2 regions of the Arthrobacter ramosus genome follow, and region 2 is predicted to be linked to the other one. Evidence: riboswitches for the same ligand, from Rfam matches in the RefSeq annotation. Region 2 holds a riboswitch; the other holds the start of a gene.
What was found. Region 2 has a riboswitch for cyclic di-AMP ahead of ABD742_RS19560 (aggregation-promoting factor C-terminal-like domain-containing protein). Riboswitches for the same ligand answer to the same signal wherever they lie in the genome.
Positions count from the first base shown of each region.

Region 1: linked by a shared signal. The riboswitch ahead of ABD742_RS18240 (NlpC/P60 family protein) and the one ahead of ABD742_RS19560 (aggregation-promoting factor C-terminal-like domain-containing protein) in region 2 are both predicted to bind cyclic di-AMP.

Region 1 covers NZ_BAAAWN010000001.1:3,961,119-3,968,576, reverse strand. Annotated here, with positions in the region: gene serC (phosphoserine transaminase) at 1-801, opposite strand, end outside; gene ABD742_RS18250 (iron-dependent transcriptional repressor DtxR) at 1,153-1,848, shown strand; cyclic di-AMP (ydaO/yuaA leader) riboswitch at 1,975-2,182, shown strand; gene ABD742_RS18245 (M23 family metallopeptidase) at 2,185-3,003, shown strand; cyclic di-AMP (ydaO/yuaA leader) riboswitch at 3,149-3,315, shown strand; gene ABD742_RS18240 (NlpC/P60 family protein) at 3,321-4,085, shown strand; gene ABD742_RS18235 (HNH endonuclease) at 4,334-4,834, shown strand; gene mobA (molybdenum cofactor guanylyltransferase) at 4,872-5,504, shown strand; gene ABD742_RS18225 (DUF6457 domain-containing protein) at 5,536-5,823, shown strand; gene ABD742_RS18220 (molybdopterin molybdotransferase MoeA) at 5,820-7,145, shown strand; gene ABD742_RS18215 (FdhF/YdeP family oxidoreductase) at 7,208-7,458, shown strand, end outside.
Region 2 covers NZ_BAAAWN010000001.1:4,252,772-4,260,229, forward strand. Annotated here, with positions in the region: gene ABD742_RS19545 (hypothetical protein) at 1-510, opposite strand, end outside; gene ABD742_RS19550 (response regulator transcription factor) at 847-1,587, shown strand; gene ABD742_RS19555 (sensor histidine kinase) at 1,600-3,078, shown strand; cyclic di-AMP (ydaO/yuaA leader) riboswitch at 3,243-3,416, shown strand; gene ABD742_RS19560 (aggregation-promoting factor C-terminal-like domain-containing protein) at 3,419-4,174, shown strand; gene ABD742_RS19565 (bifunctional glycosyltransferase family 2/GtrA family protein) at 4,334-5,704, shown strand; gene ABD742_RS19570 (ArnT family glycosyltransferase) at 5,701-7,458, shown strand, end outside.

The DNA of each region.
Region 1 (7,458 bases), 290 kb from region 2:
GTTGAGCCACTGGACCTGGGCATCCAATGTCACCAAGGTGGACAGGGACGGCGTGTTGTAGGTCTGGTTGAGCTTCGAGTTGTCGATAGCCGTCTGCAGGTCGAGGAAATCGGGGATCCAGCGGCCGCTTGCCTTGATGCGGGCGGCGCGCTCCAGGGCGGCGGGGGAGAAGAGGCCGAGCCACAGGCCGCCGTCGGAGGCAAAGTTCTTTTGCGGCGCGAAGTAGTAGACGTCGGCCTCGGCAACATCAACATCCAGGCCGCCGGCTGCGGACGTCGCGTCCACCAGAACCAAGGCGCCGTCGTCGCTGCCCTGGACGCGCTTGACCGGAGCGGCCACACCCGTCGAGGTTTCGTTCTGCGGCCACGCGTACACGTCCACGCCTGCCTCGGCCTGGGAAACCGGTCGGGTGCCTGGCTCGGACTTGATGATGGACGAAGCTTCAAGGAAAGGTGCCTTGTTGGTTGCCGAAGCGAACTTGGAACCGAACTCACCGAAGGAGAGATGCTGGGCCTTCTTTTCGACCAGGCCGAAGCTGGCGACATCCCAGAACGCGGTGGAGCCTCCGACGCCGAGAATCACCTCGTAGCCCTCGGGCGCACGGAAGAACTGGCTAAGTCCCTCGCGGACGGAACCCACCAGGTTCTTGACGGGTGCCTGGCGGTGGGAGGTACCGAGGATCGTTGTCGAGGCGGCGGACAGGGCCTCGATCTGCTCCGGGCGGACCTTGGAGGGCCCGGCGCCGAAGCGGCCGTCCTTGGGCAGCAAATCGGCGGGGATAGTGATGCTGTTGTCGCTCACGGGATGCTCCAATGGTGAAGTAGCGGCCTAGATGGGTCGTGGCAGGTGGCAAGCTGCCCCTTCGACTCCCCAATTCTGCCTGACGCCGGAGGCGGGGGCAGAACCGACGGTGTCATAGTCCGCCACGTGGAAAGCATTTGTTCCGCCGGCTCTGGACGGGACAGTGGACGGGACGCTGGACCGGGCGCTGGACGGGGGCGCCGGAATTATCCGGAGTAATTCCAAATAAGCTAAGCTTGGAGCTGGCGCCCGGACCGGGACCGCCGGCGGTTCGGCCACCTGTTCGACCACTGAGGCGGCTGCGGTACGGTGGAAAATACGCAAGATACTGCGCTCGAGGAGCTGAGCTGGATGACGGATCTGATCGATACCACTGAGATGTATCTTCGGACCATTTTGGAGCTTGAAGAAGAGAACATCGTGGCTCTTCGCGCACGCATCGCCGAGCGCTTGCGGCACTCCGGCCCCACCGTTTCCCAGACGATCGGACGGATGGAGCGCGACGGCCTGGTGATTGTGTCCGATGACCGGCACCTTGAGCTGACTGAAACGGGCCGGAAACGCGCCACCGAGGTCATGCGCAAGCACAGGCTCGCCGAACGGCTCCTGGCAGATGTCATTGGACTGGACTGGGCTTACGTCCACGATGAAGCGTGCCGCTGGGAGCATGTCATGAGTGAGCGCGTGGAACGGCGGCTCTATGAGCTGCTGGACCACCCCACGGAATCGCCGTATGGCAACCCCATTCCCGGACTCGAAGCGCTGGGTGGAGTCGCCTCCCACGCCTTTACGGATGGCGTGGTCAACCTTCTCGACGCGATGAACGAATACTCACCTGAAAACCGGGTCACCGTCAGCCGCCTGGCTGAACCGATCCAGGTGGAACCGGAACTTCTGGTGCAGCTGGACGAGGGCGGAATCCGCCCCGGAGCCAGGGTTTCCCTGGAACGTGTGGGGGAGTACATCTCCGTTCGCGTGCCCAATATCGACGGCGCGCTGGAGCTGCCGCCTGAGGTAGCCTCGCACGTGTTTGTCACGGTCGCCTAGCCGGCCTGGCGAGGCGGCCAGCAAAGATAACGAAATTATTACCGCGGGGGCTTAATCCCCTATAGTTTATTACTGGCGCCGATACCAAAGCGTTACCTGATCCGAAGCCGAGTTCTGCCAGCGGATCAGGTGGATTAGTCCATTCACTGGCAGAAGCGGAGGAACCACCATCGGCTGTCGAAAGACGGCCTTGGGGTGAAGTCCGCAGCGGAAGTGCAAACAGCGCAGGGCCCCTTCGGTAGCTCTGCGCTTCGCGCCCTTCACGCGGACCGGGTCCACGATCTCTCTGGCCCGAATCCGACAGCTAACTTCGCAGGCTTGCCAGAGAGGAAAACCTTGACTACGCAGAACACCAGGGGCCGCAGGCGCGCGTCCGGTCCTACTGCTGAGCTGCGGAGCGCAAGCGCCGTCGAGCACGATCGGCCCCGCGATCCCCATCGCGAACTTCGCCGCCGCAAGGGTCCTTTGCGGCAGATAGCCGAGTTCGCTGCGGCGAGCGGGGCGGGACAGAAGGCCGGAGTGGCCCTTGCCGCGACGGGCCTCATCCTGACGGTCGCCATGCCGGGCACAAGCGCCATGACGGCCACGGCCGAATCGAGCCAGGCCGCCTCGGCGGTGGGCACCCAGCCTGAGATTCCGGCCGCGGCAAGCGCCACGATCGACTTCAGCCGTGCTGCGGTTTCCACCACGGCGGATCCGGACAGCAAACTCAAGCAGCTCTTGAGCGCGCAGTCCGTCGGCACCATCAAGACGTCGTCCTCCAAAGGCACCCTGGGGGCGCCGCTGGACACACTGACCACGGCCTCGCCTTTCGGCTATCGTGTGAATCCCATCACGGGCGGCTTGGGGGAGTTCCACCGGGGCCAGGACTTCGTGGCCCAGTGCGGCACCCAGGTCCATGCTGCCGCCGCCGGCAAGGTCACTTTCGCTGGCTGGCATCCGTATGGCGGCGGAAACCGCATTGTGGTGGACCACGGCAACGGCCTGGAAACCACGTACAACCATTTGTCTTCGTTCAACGTCCAGGTGGGCCAGACGGTCAGCCGCGGCGATGTCATCGCATTGAGCGGCACCACCGGCGCCTCTACCGGCTGCCACCTCCATTTTGAAGTCATGGTCAACGGCGACGTCGTTGACCCCCTGGGCTGGCTGTAGCCAATCCGATGGAAGCCTCTCGCATGCTTGTCACGCTCCGTGACCTGAATGTGACATTGAGCCAAAACTCATGTACCGTCTAAGACGCATCAACTTTTAGAGAGTTGATGCACTCGAGTGGATTGCCTAGCTCTGCCACTGCTCGAGGTTCCGTTCGCAAAACATCGTCTGGCAGAGGCGGGGGACCCACTTTTGGTCATCTTCACCGATGGCCTTGGGGTTAAGTCGCACAACTTCCGAGAGGGAGAAGTGTGGCCGGATGACTCCCATCCGAATCCGACAGCTTACCTCGCGGGCATAGGGAGAGGCCTCTTAACGTGTCTTCACGCTCTACTGTTGCGCGCCACCGTGCCGCGGTCACCAAGACCAACTCGCTTGCCGTTATCGCTAAGACTGTCGGCAGCAACGCCGGTGGCGTAGGCCGTCAGGCAGCTGTTATCGCAGCTGCTTCCGGTCTGGTGCTCACTAGCGGTATCGCAGCCAACGCTGCAGAAACCAACGTCCCTCGCGAGTCCACTTCGACCTCCGCCCTGGAAGTCCAGTCCATCGCCCAAGCCAGCATTTCGGCCGACTCCTCCGTCGCCATCAAGTACGAGCGCCCGGCGGTCTCCACCGAAGCTGCTCCGGTTGTCGCAGCTCCGGTTGCCACGCAGGAAGCTGCTCCGGCTACGCAGGCTGCAACGGGTGCCGCTACCGGCTCCTCGACGCTCTCTGTCACCGCTGCTGTTTCACCTGCAACGAAGGTTGCCAGCGGCAAGGGCGCAGCAATTGCTGCCGCAGCTTACGCACAGCTTGGCGTTGCCCAGGACTGCACCGCCCTGGCTTCGAACTCCCTGGCCGCTGTTGGGATCAACTTCCACGGCTGGCCGGCAGACTACCTCTCTCTTGGCCGTACGGTCAGCGCTGCTGAAGCGCAGCCGGGAGACTTGGTCTACTACCAGAACGGTGGCATGGGCATGGCCCACATCGCCGTTTACGTCGGCAACGGCATGGCGGTCCACGGCGGCTGGAACGGTGGCACCACCGCCCTTTACAGCGTCAACGTCGGCTCCGGCCCGGTCTTCATCCGCGTTGGTGGCTAAATAGCTCCGGCTACATAGCTTCACTGGAACATCCCCGCTGGTCCGCCCGCGGGGATGTTCTGTTTTAACCAGCATGCGCTATGTGTCCGGCACGTGAACTTTGACCGACACTGCCCTGGAACTCCGGCAAGGATTCGTTGATCTGGCCTCCGAGTGTTTACTCTTAGGTTGTCGATCCACAGCCCGTACATGCAGAGGGCAGCCGGCCCTCGCGCCCCTGACGGGTGCGGCCGTGAAGAGGTACGTGCATGCGCACACTCGTTCTGAATGCTGGATATGAACCGCTGGCGGTAGTAACCTTCCGCCGGGCGCTGGTCCTTGTGCTCACCGGAAAAGCGAGCGTAGTGGCCGAAGGCGACGAGCCTGTCGTCGGGCCGCAGGAGATTCTCGGACGTCCCTCCGTGATTCTGCTCAATCGCTACATCCGGCCGAGGTACAACACCATCACGGCGGTTACACGCCGCGGCGTCTTGCGCCGTGACGGTCACCGCTGCGCCTATTGCGGGAAAGCAGCCCACACCATTGACCACGTCCACCCCAAATCCAGGGGCGGCGCGGATTCCTGGGAAAACCTGGTGGCAGCGTGCTTGCGCTGCAACAACGCCAAGAGTGACCACACTCCAGCCGAGATGGGCTGGAAACTGAGGTTCACGCCGGCGGCGCCCACCGGGACTATCTGGCAGATCAAGGAGCTTGAGAAACCTGCGCCTGCATGGGATCCCTTCCTCCTGCCTGAATCGGCGGCCTGAACCGGAATTGAGCCTGCTTCCCGGGTAATCTGGGCGAGTGGACTTTGATGCGGTGATACTGGCGGGTGGCAAGTCCTCCCGCCTCGGCGGCGTGCCCAAAGCCCAGTTAAGGTACGACGGCGCCACCCTCCTTGAGCGTGCCGTGGCGGCCGTGTGCGGGGCCGGGAGGGTCGTCGTCGTCGGGCCGGATCCCGGCACTTTGCCGGACGGCACATTGACCGCGCGGGAGGACCCGCCCTTCGCCGGACCGGCTGCCGCGATCGCCGCCGGACTCGCCGCGCTAGAAGCGCAAGGCGGCGAAGGGCAAGAAGAGGTGAGCCCGTCCACTAAGCACGCGCCCTGGGTCCTCGTCCTGGCCTGCGATATGCCCCTGGCCGCCGCCGCGGTTCCGGTCCTGCTCCGGGTACTTGCCGGCCACGAAGAAGCGGAAGGGGCCATGTCCGTATCCGCCGATGGCCGGAAGCAGCCGCTGCTCGGGATCTACCGGGTATCCGCTCTGCAACGGGAGGTGCAGGCTGCGGCAGAACAGGGCGGCCTGGCCAACGCCGCGGTTTTCCGGCTGCTTGCTAGGCTTGATCTGCTGGCCGTGCCTGTCCCCGCCGGGTCCACCGATGACGTGGATACCTGGGACGATGCCGCGGCGCTTGGAGTGGACGGCGACCTGCCGTGACAACAGCTGTACCGGACAGTGGAGGCGGATCGTGAAGAGCCAGGAAGAAACGCTTGAGGAATGGTGCAGGAGCCTGCTGCAAGCATATGAGCTGGAAGACGTCGAGATCGACATCAACGAGATCCTTTCCTTGGCGGGCGTTGCAGCCCATTCAGTGGTCCGGCCGGCGGCTCCCTTGACCACCTTCATTGCGGGCTTCGCGGCCGGACTCGCTGCGGGTTCGGGACAAGCGACTGAAGCTGCGTCGATGGATGCCGCGATGGGCCTGGCACGCACGCTCGCGAAGGACTACACGAACCCCGGAACCGACGCCGGATGACGGAAGCCCCCGAGCATGTCCCGCATGCCGACCACTTGTGGGCCGAGGCGCGCCAACTTGCCTTCGATAGTGCCACGCCCATTCCCGCCGCACCGGTTGCGCTGAAGGACGCCATCGGAAGGACCTTGGCCTCGGATGTCCACGCCCTGCAAGACCTGCCGCACTACGCGTCCTCGGCGATGGATGGCTGGGCGGTCAACGGCAGCGGCCCATGGATCCTCGCGGAAGCCGGCCATCGGCTGGCCCCACACCAAGCGAGCCCGATCGCCACCGGCGGCCTGATCCCGCCGGGGGCCAAGGCCGTGCTGCGGAGCGAGAGCGGGGTCCTGGCCACGGACGAAGATGGCTTACCGCTGCTCGCGCTCGGCGGGAACGCGAAGCCGGGCGAACCGCGCAACGGCCAACATATCCGCAACGCGGGAGAAGAAGCCGCGGCAGGCGAGCTGCTGATCAAGTCGGGCGTCGTCTTGAACCCGGCCCATCTCGCCCTGGCTGCCCTGGCCGGGCGTGATGAACTCGACGTGCTGGGCAAGCCCCTCGTGAAAATGCTCCTGACCGGCTCCGAAGTGGTGACCGCAGGTGTCCCGGCCCCCGGCCGGGTGAGGGATACCTTCGGTCCCCAGCTTGGCGCCGTCGTCGAACTCCTTGGCGGGATCCGCGGCGAGCAAATCAAGGTGGGCGACTCCTATGACGAGTGGCTCTCGGGCCTTGAAGAAGGCGAGCTGTCACCGGACGCGCCTCCCGCCGACGTCGTCATCACCACCGGGGGAACCGGCCGTTCGGGCACGGACCACTTCCGGCGGGCCATCGCGGAGCTCGGCGGCCGCTTGCTGATTGATGGAATTGCGATGCGTCCGGGACATCCTGGCGTTTTGGCTGAACTGCCGGACGGGCGCTTTGTCCTGGGTCTCCCCGGCAATCCGCTCGCGGCCATGATGGTCCTCTTCACGATCGGCGCACCGCTTCTCGCTGGACTGGGGCACAGGGCGCTGCCGGAGGTCGGCGAGGTTCCTTGCGGTGCCATACTCGACGCCGACCCCGGGCGCACGCGCTTGCTTCCGTTCAGGTTCGTGTACGGCTTGGCCTCGCCGGCCCCGCATGCGGGTCCCGGGATGATGCGCGGCCTCGCCAGCGCGGACGGAATCATGGTGGTGCCACCGCACGGCGTGCAACTGGGAGAGGCAGTGCCCGCTTTTCCGTTGCCGTGGGGGCCGCCGCTTCCCCTGCCGAAGTCCTCGGAGGATAAAACCAAGAAGACTCCTGCCAAGCCAGCCCGCAAGGTTTCGTCCGGTCCGGTGGACTGGAGCGCCCTGACGGGCTGAAAGTTTCCGGTGCCGAATGGACCCGGGTGGATTAGCGAGTCAGGCCTTGCAATGATGGGGGCATGAACAGGCATGCTCCCGAGCAGGACATCAACGAAGATGACCTCCAGATCCACCCACCCAAGCGCTCCGCCGCAGGCATCAAGGCAGTCACCGTGGCATTGGAACGCGGTTGGGCCCAAGCGGGCGTCAGCCGGACCGTCAAGTCAATGCTTCGCGTCAACCAACGGGACGGCTTCGACTGTCCCGGCTGTGCCTGGCCGGAGTCCATCACCGGCAAACGCAGTCCAGCCGAGTTCTGTGAAAACGGGGC
Region 2 (7,458 bases):
CCCGAGCCCGCCCGGACCTGCGTTCGTGCCGCCTGGGCCACCGAATCCGCCCTGGCCGTTCTGCCCGGCACCCGGTCCCTGCGCATTGGTGGTATCCGCCGCAGCGGTCCCGTTTCCGGCGGCGTAGGCACCGGCTCCTGCCGCCGCAGCGACCACGACCGCGACGCCGCCAACAATGAGCCCCTTCTTCAGGCTCCAATTCTTGAAAAACGAAGGTTGGGGCTGTCCGGAGTTGTATTGCTGCGGAGCACCCCACCCGGCGGCAGGCTGCTGGTTCACCGGCGGCTGCGGAGCACCCCACCCGGCGGCAGGCTGCTGGTTCACCGGCGGCTGCGGAGCACCCCACCCGGCGGCAGGCTGCTGGTTCACCGGCGGCTGCGGAGCACCCCACCCGGCGGCAGGCTGCCCGGGGGCAGGCTGGCCGGAATCATCAAGGGGGCGGATCACCGGCTGCGGGTGCCCATTCTCCGGCTCGGAACCAGGTACGGAGGGGTTGTTTTGCTGATCCATGGTGTTCTCCATCGAAATCGAGACTGTTTGGTCGTGATTGTTCTTGTCCCAAACAGCGTCAGCCGCTTTGCTGTGCATTGGCTGTGTCGAACTGCAGGCTTGCCTGTGACCTGCCGCAGTGTTGTGTCGGATTCTGCTGGATCATTCGCGGCGAGCTTGTGCCGGGGCCCGTAACCACGCGGATTGCCCCTCCGGACTGAGGAATGATCCAGCAGAATCCGACGCCGTTCCTCCCCGAACCGGCACAACCTCCGGACAGGTGGCTAGGCTGGGACTCACAGGGTGCTCACAGCAACGGCAAAGCACTGGCAAACCGGCAGATTGGAGAGTTGTCCCATGGCATCCTCGCACTCCATGACCAACAACCTTCCGCAGCTCAGCCACCCGGACGGTTCCCCCATCCGTGCCCTCGTGGTGGACGACGAACCCAGCCTCGCCGAGCTCATGAGCATGGGCCTGCGCATGGCGGGTTGGTCGGTGGCGGTGGCCGGCGACGGTCCCGCTGCGGTAAAGCTCGCCAAGGACTTCCGTCCGGATGTCCTGGTGCTGGATGTCATGCTTCCAGGGTTCGACGGCGTTGAGCTGCTCGGCAGGATCCGCACCTTTGCGCCTGAGGTGCCCGCGCTCTTCCTCACCGCCAAGGATGACGTGCAGGACCGCATCGTCGGGTTGGCCGCCGGCGGCGACGATTATGTCACCAAGCCCTTCAGCATGGAGGAAGTCCTGCTACGCCTGCACCGCCTGGTCCAGCGCTCGGGAGTGGCCGCGATGGACACTGCCGAGCTGGTTGTAGGCGACCTGACCCTGAACGTGGACACGCGTGAAGTTACCCGTGGCGGCGAAGACATCCCGCTCACGGCGACCCAGTTCGAGCTCTTGCGCTACCTCATGGAAAATCCCAAACGCGTGGTCAGCAAGGCTCAGATCCTCGACCGCGTGTGGGACTACGATTTCGGCGGGCAAGCAAACATCGTGGAGCTTTACATCTCATACCTGCGTAAGAAGATCGAGGCCAACCACCCGCCCATGATCCACACCGTGCGCGGAGCAGGCTACGTCATCAAGCCTGCCGAATAGCCGGGGCGTCGAATGTCCGCACTCTCGGGTATCCCCCGCCAGACCGACCATCGTTGGTTCAATCCTTCAACCTGGCACTTGCGCACGCGCTTGATCCTTCTCTCCATGGCGCTCCTCGTGGCCATCTGCGGTGCCGTCGGGGTGGTCAGCTACGCCTCCATGGACGTGTTCCTCACGAAGCAGCTCGACCAGCAATTGATGCAGGCCTCCCATGGCCGCCCGCCGCAAGGCAACCCGGGCGGCCGTCCGGACCCCTTGGACCCCCGGGGCCAGAGCATCGGCACGCTGAATGCGCGTATTCTCGCAGGTCAGGTGAGCAGCGATGCTGGATTCTTGTCCTCCGATGCCACCCGTGCGCCGTTGTCGCCCAGCGACGCTCGAATCCTGTCCGCGCTCCCGCCCGATGGCCGCCCGGTTGATCGCACCCTGTCCAATGGCGGCTACCGGCTGGTGGCCACCGAAACTCCTTACGGCGATGTTGTCATCACGGGGCTGCCACTCGCCTCGAAAGAGGACACCGAGGCCTCGCTCGTGTGGACCATGGTGCTGGTGTCCTTGGGCGGACTGGTCCTGATCGGACTGGCCGGAACCGTGCTGATCCGCCGCACCATGCGCCCCCTGGAGCAACTCTCCGACGTCGCCACGAAGGTATCGAAACTTCCGCTCGACGCCGGTGAGGTGGCACTCGCGGTGCGCGTTCCGGCGTCGGCGGCCCACCCGAGCACGGAAGTGGGAAGTGTCGGCCATGCTTTGAACCTGATGCTGGACAACGTCTCGAGCGCCCTCGAAGCCCGCCAGCAAAGCGAAACGAAGGTGCGCCAGTTCGTCGCCGATGCCTCGCACGAACTGCGCACTCCGCTGACCGCCATCCGCGGCTACACCGAGCTCTTGCGCATGACCGAGACGTTCACCGAGGACGGGCGCAAGTCGCTGGGACGGGTGCAGAGCCAGTCCGAACGCATGACCACCCTCGTTGAGGACCTCCTTCTGTTGGCCCGGCTGGACGAAGGGAAGGCCCCCGAGTTCACCGATGTGGACCTCACGCAGTTGGTGATCGAGACCGTCAGCGACGAGAAGGTCATGGCCCCAGGGCACATCTGGCAGCTCAAGCTCCCGGACGAGCCCCTCACGGTCCGCGGCGACACCACTCAACTCCACCAGGTTTTGGCGAATCTGCTCTCCAACGCCCGCAAACACACGGAGGCGGGAACCACCGTGGTCACGGGCGTCATGCGTTCCGCCGATGGCAGCGCCGTGGTGACAGTGACTGACAACGGGCCGGGCATCCCGCCGGAATTCCAGGGCAGGATCTTCTCCCGCTTTGCCCGTGCCGACGCCGCCCGCTCCGGTTCCGAGGGCACCTCCGGGCTCGGCTTGTCGATTGTGGAATCCATTGTCCAGGCGCATGGAGGCACCGTCGAAGTGGCGTCGCGGCCCGGCCGGACGGAATTTGCGGTGCGGCTTCCGGCGCTCAGGACCGCCACGGCCTGAACGGCCGCCCAGGAGGGCGCGACGCCGGTGCGCGGCGGGCGCAAGTCGACGCACCGACGTCGTGATCTCCGTTACCTAAATGTGACTTAAGTAAAATCCTCCTGTACCGTCGAATGGGTGCGCGGGATCATTCCGGCCACCGCCGGGTAGGCGCCGAGCTCTGCCACTCCCCGGTGCCCAAAAATCCAGGCAGAGACGGGGGACCCAGGTCTCCGGGCAAGCGCTCATGTTGAGCCAGCCCTAGGGGTGAAGCCGTACCGCCACGATTCCCAGTGGCCACGGCCGGATGACCTCATCCGAATCCGACAGCTAACTCCGCAGGCGTCGAGAGGCAATCACCATGTCTGATTCCAGGAATCAGTCGCGCCCTGTTGCGCGCCACCGCGGCGAACCTGCCCGGAGAAACAAGTCACGTTCCACGTTGAGGCGAGCCGCCTCGAATCTCGGCACCGGCCAGCGCATGGCAGTTGTTGCCGGCGTCGTTGCCGTGTTCCTCGGTGCAGGTGCCGCCACCCAGGCCGCCGGACAAGCCATCAATGCCCAGGACATGAGCCGCACGTCCGAATCCCGCGCGGCGGATAACTCAGCCACGCCATCGGCCGCCGCCACGCCGTCGGCGAGCGCAAGCGCAAGCCCCAAGCCGAGCGCCGCGCCGACGCCGAGCCAGGCACCTGCCCCCGCTCCGGCCGCCGTCGCACCGCAGGCCGCCGTCGCACCGCAGGCCGCCGCACCGGCCGCGCCCGCGGCACCGCCCGCTCCAGCAGCCCCGGCCGCACCTGTCGCCGTCGATGATCCCTCCGGCGCACAGGCTTATGCCGCAAGCATCCTTCCATCCTACGGTTGGGGTCAGGGCGAGATGTCCGCCCTGCTCACCTTGTGGAACAAGGAATCGGATTGGCGCACCACTGCCACCAACGCCTCCAGTGGCGCTTACGGCATTGGGCAATCGCTGCCGGGCGAAAAAATGGCATCAGAAGGCGCCGACTGGCAGACCAACTACCAGACGCAGATCCGCTGGGGCCTGAACTACATCAAGGAACGCTACGGATCGCCGTCCGCGGCGTGGTCCTTCCACCTGGCGCACAACTGGTACTAGACCAAGAGCCACGCACAAGTACGTCGAGGTCCGTCCCTCCAGGGGCGGACCTCGACGTATTTTGGCCAGGCATGTGATTCGCCACACCGGCCATACATCCACAGCCACGTCACAGGTTCCGCCTAAAGCCTTCATATTCTGCAACGGCACTCTGAATACATGACTCTCATCGAATCCACCTCCGGAACCCTGAAGGACCCCGCGGTGGTGCCGCCGGGCCTTCCCATCCCACCCAACACCCCCCTTCAACCCAGCACAGCGCGGCGCGCCCCCGTCGACACCCACACCGCCGTCCCCGTCCTCGATGTCACCATCCCCGTCTTCAACGAGGAACGCGACCTCGAAGAGTGCCTGCGCAGGCTTCACGGCCATTTGCGCGAATCCTTCCCGCATGGCTTCCGCATTACCGTGGCCGACAACGCAAGCACGGACAGCACCTTGAAAATCGCGGAGCGCGTGGCCAGGGAACTGCCTGAGCTCGCGGTTGTCCATCTTGAGGAGAAGGGACGCGGCAACGCCCTGCGCAAGGTGTGGCTCGCATCGCCGGCGCCGGTTCTGGCTTACATGGACGTGGATCTTTCCACGGACCTCGCCGCACTGGCGCCCCTTTTGGCGCCGCTGATCTCCGGCCATTCGGACCTCGCCATTGGCACACGGCTGACCCGCAACTCGCGGGTTGTCCGCGGCCCCAAGCGCGAGTTCATTTCGCGCAGCTACAACCTGATGCTGCACTCGTTCATGGGCGCCCGCTTCAGCGATGCCCAGTGCGGCTTCAAAGCGATCCGGGCAGATGTCGCACAGCAGATCCTCCCGCACACCATGGACAACTCGTGGTTCTTCGACACTGAGCTCCTGGTCCTCGCCGAACGCTGCGGCCTCCGGGTCCACGAAGTTCCCGTTGACTGGATCGACGATCCCAATTCCAGCGTCGACGTGGTGCGCACTGCCCTGGCCGACATCCGCGGCATGGTCCGGCTCACCCGGGATCTCGTCTCGGGCCGCATCCCCATTCCGGAACTGCGCGCAGCACTTGCACGCGGGCCGCTCCCGGCGTCGTCCCGCACCGCCGAGCAGAACCCGCGCAGCAGCCTTTTCGGGCAGCTGGTCCGGTTCGCCGCGATCGGCGCCGCGTCCACCCTCGCCTATGTGCTCATCTTCCTGTTCTGCCGCGGCTTCATGGACCCGCAGCTGGCCAACTTCCTGGCGCTGCTCATCACGGCCATCGCCAACACCGGCGCCAACCGGCGCTTCACCTTCGGCATCCAGGGCGGCAATCCCGTTCGGCACCACTTCGAGGGATTGATCGTCTTCGGGATCGGCCTCGCGCTCACTTCAGGGGCACTCGCCTTGGTGCACAGTACGACGACGCCGGACCGCTGGGGCGAGCTCCTCACCGTAGTTGCGGCGAACCTCGCCGCCACCGCAGTCCGCTTCCTGTTGTTCCGCCTTTGGGTCTTCCGGCAGCCTGCAGCGAAGGCGACTGCACCCACGACACAAGCCAAAACGCGCACAGAAACGGCAGCATCATGACCTCCACGATTACTCCCGCAAGCACGGGACCCGCCGCCGGAAGTGCCGGCGCCGAGGTTCCCGCCGCCCTCGGGACTGCGGACGGACCGCAGGGCCGTCACTCGGCAGGCCCGTCAACCCCGGATGCCACGCCCCGTTGGAAGCGATATGCCTTTGGCCGGCAGCCCCGCTGGGTGCGGCCGTCCGCCGCCGGGCTCCTCGTAGCCACCGCCTTCCTGTATCTCTGGAACCTTGCGGCCACCGGTTATGGAAACTCCTTCTACGCCGCGGCCATCCAGGCCGGCACGAAGGACTGGACGGCGTTTCTGTTCGGTTCGCTCGACGCCGGCAACGCCATCACCGTCGACAAGCCCCCGGCTTCTTTGTGGATCCCTGCTTTGGCGGGCCGGATCTTCGGCTTCTCGCCCCTGAGCATGCTGGTTCCCGAGGCGCTGATGGGCGTCGCCGCCGTCGGTTTCCTTTATCTGACGGTCAAGCGGGTCTTCGGACCAGGCGCTGGCTTGTTGGCCGGTGGCGCTTTGGCACTGACCCCGGTGGCGGCGCTCATGTTCCGCTTCAACAATCCCGACGCCATGCTGACTCTGTGCTTGGTGCTCGCGGCCTACTTCACTACCCGTGCCATCGAACGCGCAGGCTGGAAGTGGCTCGCCGCAGCGGGCGCCGTGGTGGGCCTCGCGTTCCTGAGCAAAATGCTGCAGGGATTCCTGATTGTTCCAGGACTGGGACTCGCGTATCTCTGGGCCGCCCCCACCCCGTTGCGGCGGAGGCTGGTGCACCTGTTCGGCGCGTTGACTGGCATCGCAGTAGTGGCCGGCAGTTATGTTGCTCTGTTCCAGCTGACCCCGGCTTCGGCACGTCCTTACATGGCAGGTTCGCAAACCAACAGCTTCCTTGAGCTGACGTTTGGCTACAACGGGCTGTCCCGCATCACCGGCTCGGGCGAAGGGACACCCGGCGGAGGCGGGGCCCCTGGCGGAGGCGGCCTCGGCGCCTTCGGCGGCGGTGGCGGCAACAGCGGATTCGGTGGAGCAGCCGGGATTACCCGCATGTTCGGCACGAGCTTTGGTGGTGAGGTCTCCTGGCTTCTCCCTGCTGCACTGATTCTGCTGGCAGCCGGCCTATGGTTCACCCGCCGGGAAGCGCGGGCCTCCCGTACCCGTGCCGCGCTTATCCTGTGGGGCGGGTGGATTCTGGTCACGGCGGGAGTCTTCAGCTTCATGAGCGGCATCGTCCACCCCTACTACGCGGTAGCCCTCGCACCGGCAATCGCAGCCTTGGTGGGCATTGGCAGCGTTGAGCTGTGGCGTGGCCGCGGGTATTGGCCGGCCAGGATCGTCCTGGCCGTGGTAATCCTCGGTAGTTCGGCCTGGTCCGCGGTTCTCCTGGGCCGCGACGCCTCATGGCTTCCTTGGTTGCGCATCGTGATCGTCGTCCTGGGTGTGGTGGCGGCCGCGGCAATCCTGCTTCGCCTCGACTCACTGCGGCCGGCTGGCCGGTTCCGGAACGCAGCGGCCGCGGCCGTCGTCGTCGTTTCCCTTCTGGCCGGCGGCCTCGGAACCGCGGCGTGGACGCTCGCGACGGCGGCTACCGCGCACTCCGGTTCCATCCCGACGTCGGGACCCAGCGGTTCCGCCATGGGCGGCTTCGGAAACCGCGCTGGAGGGTTTGGCGCCGCTGGTGGCGCGGGCCAGGCCGCGGGAGGACCCGGTTCCGAGGGGACGGCCGACGCCGGACTGACCGCTCTGCTGACGTCC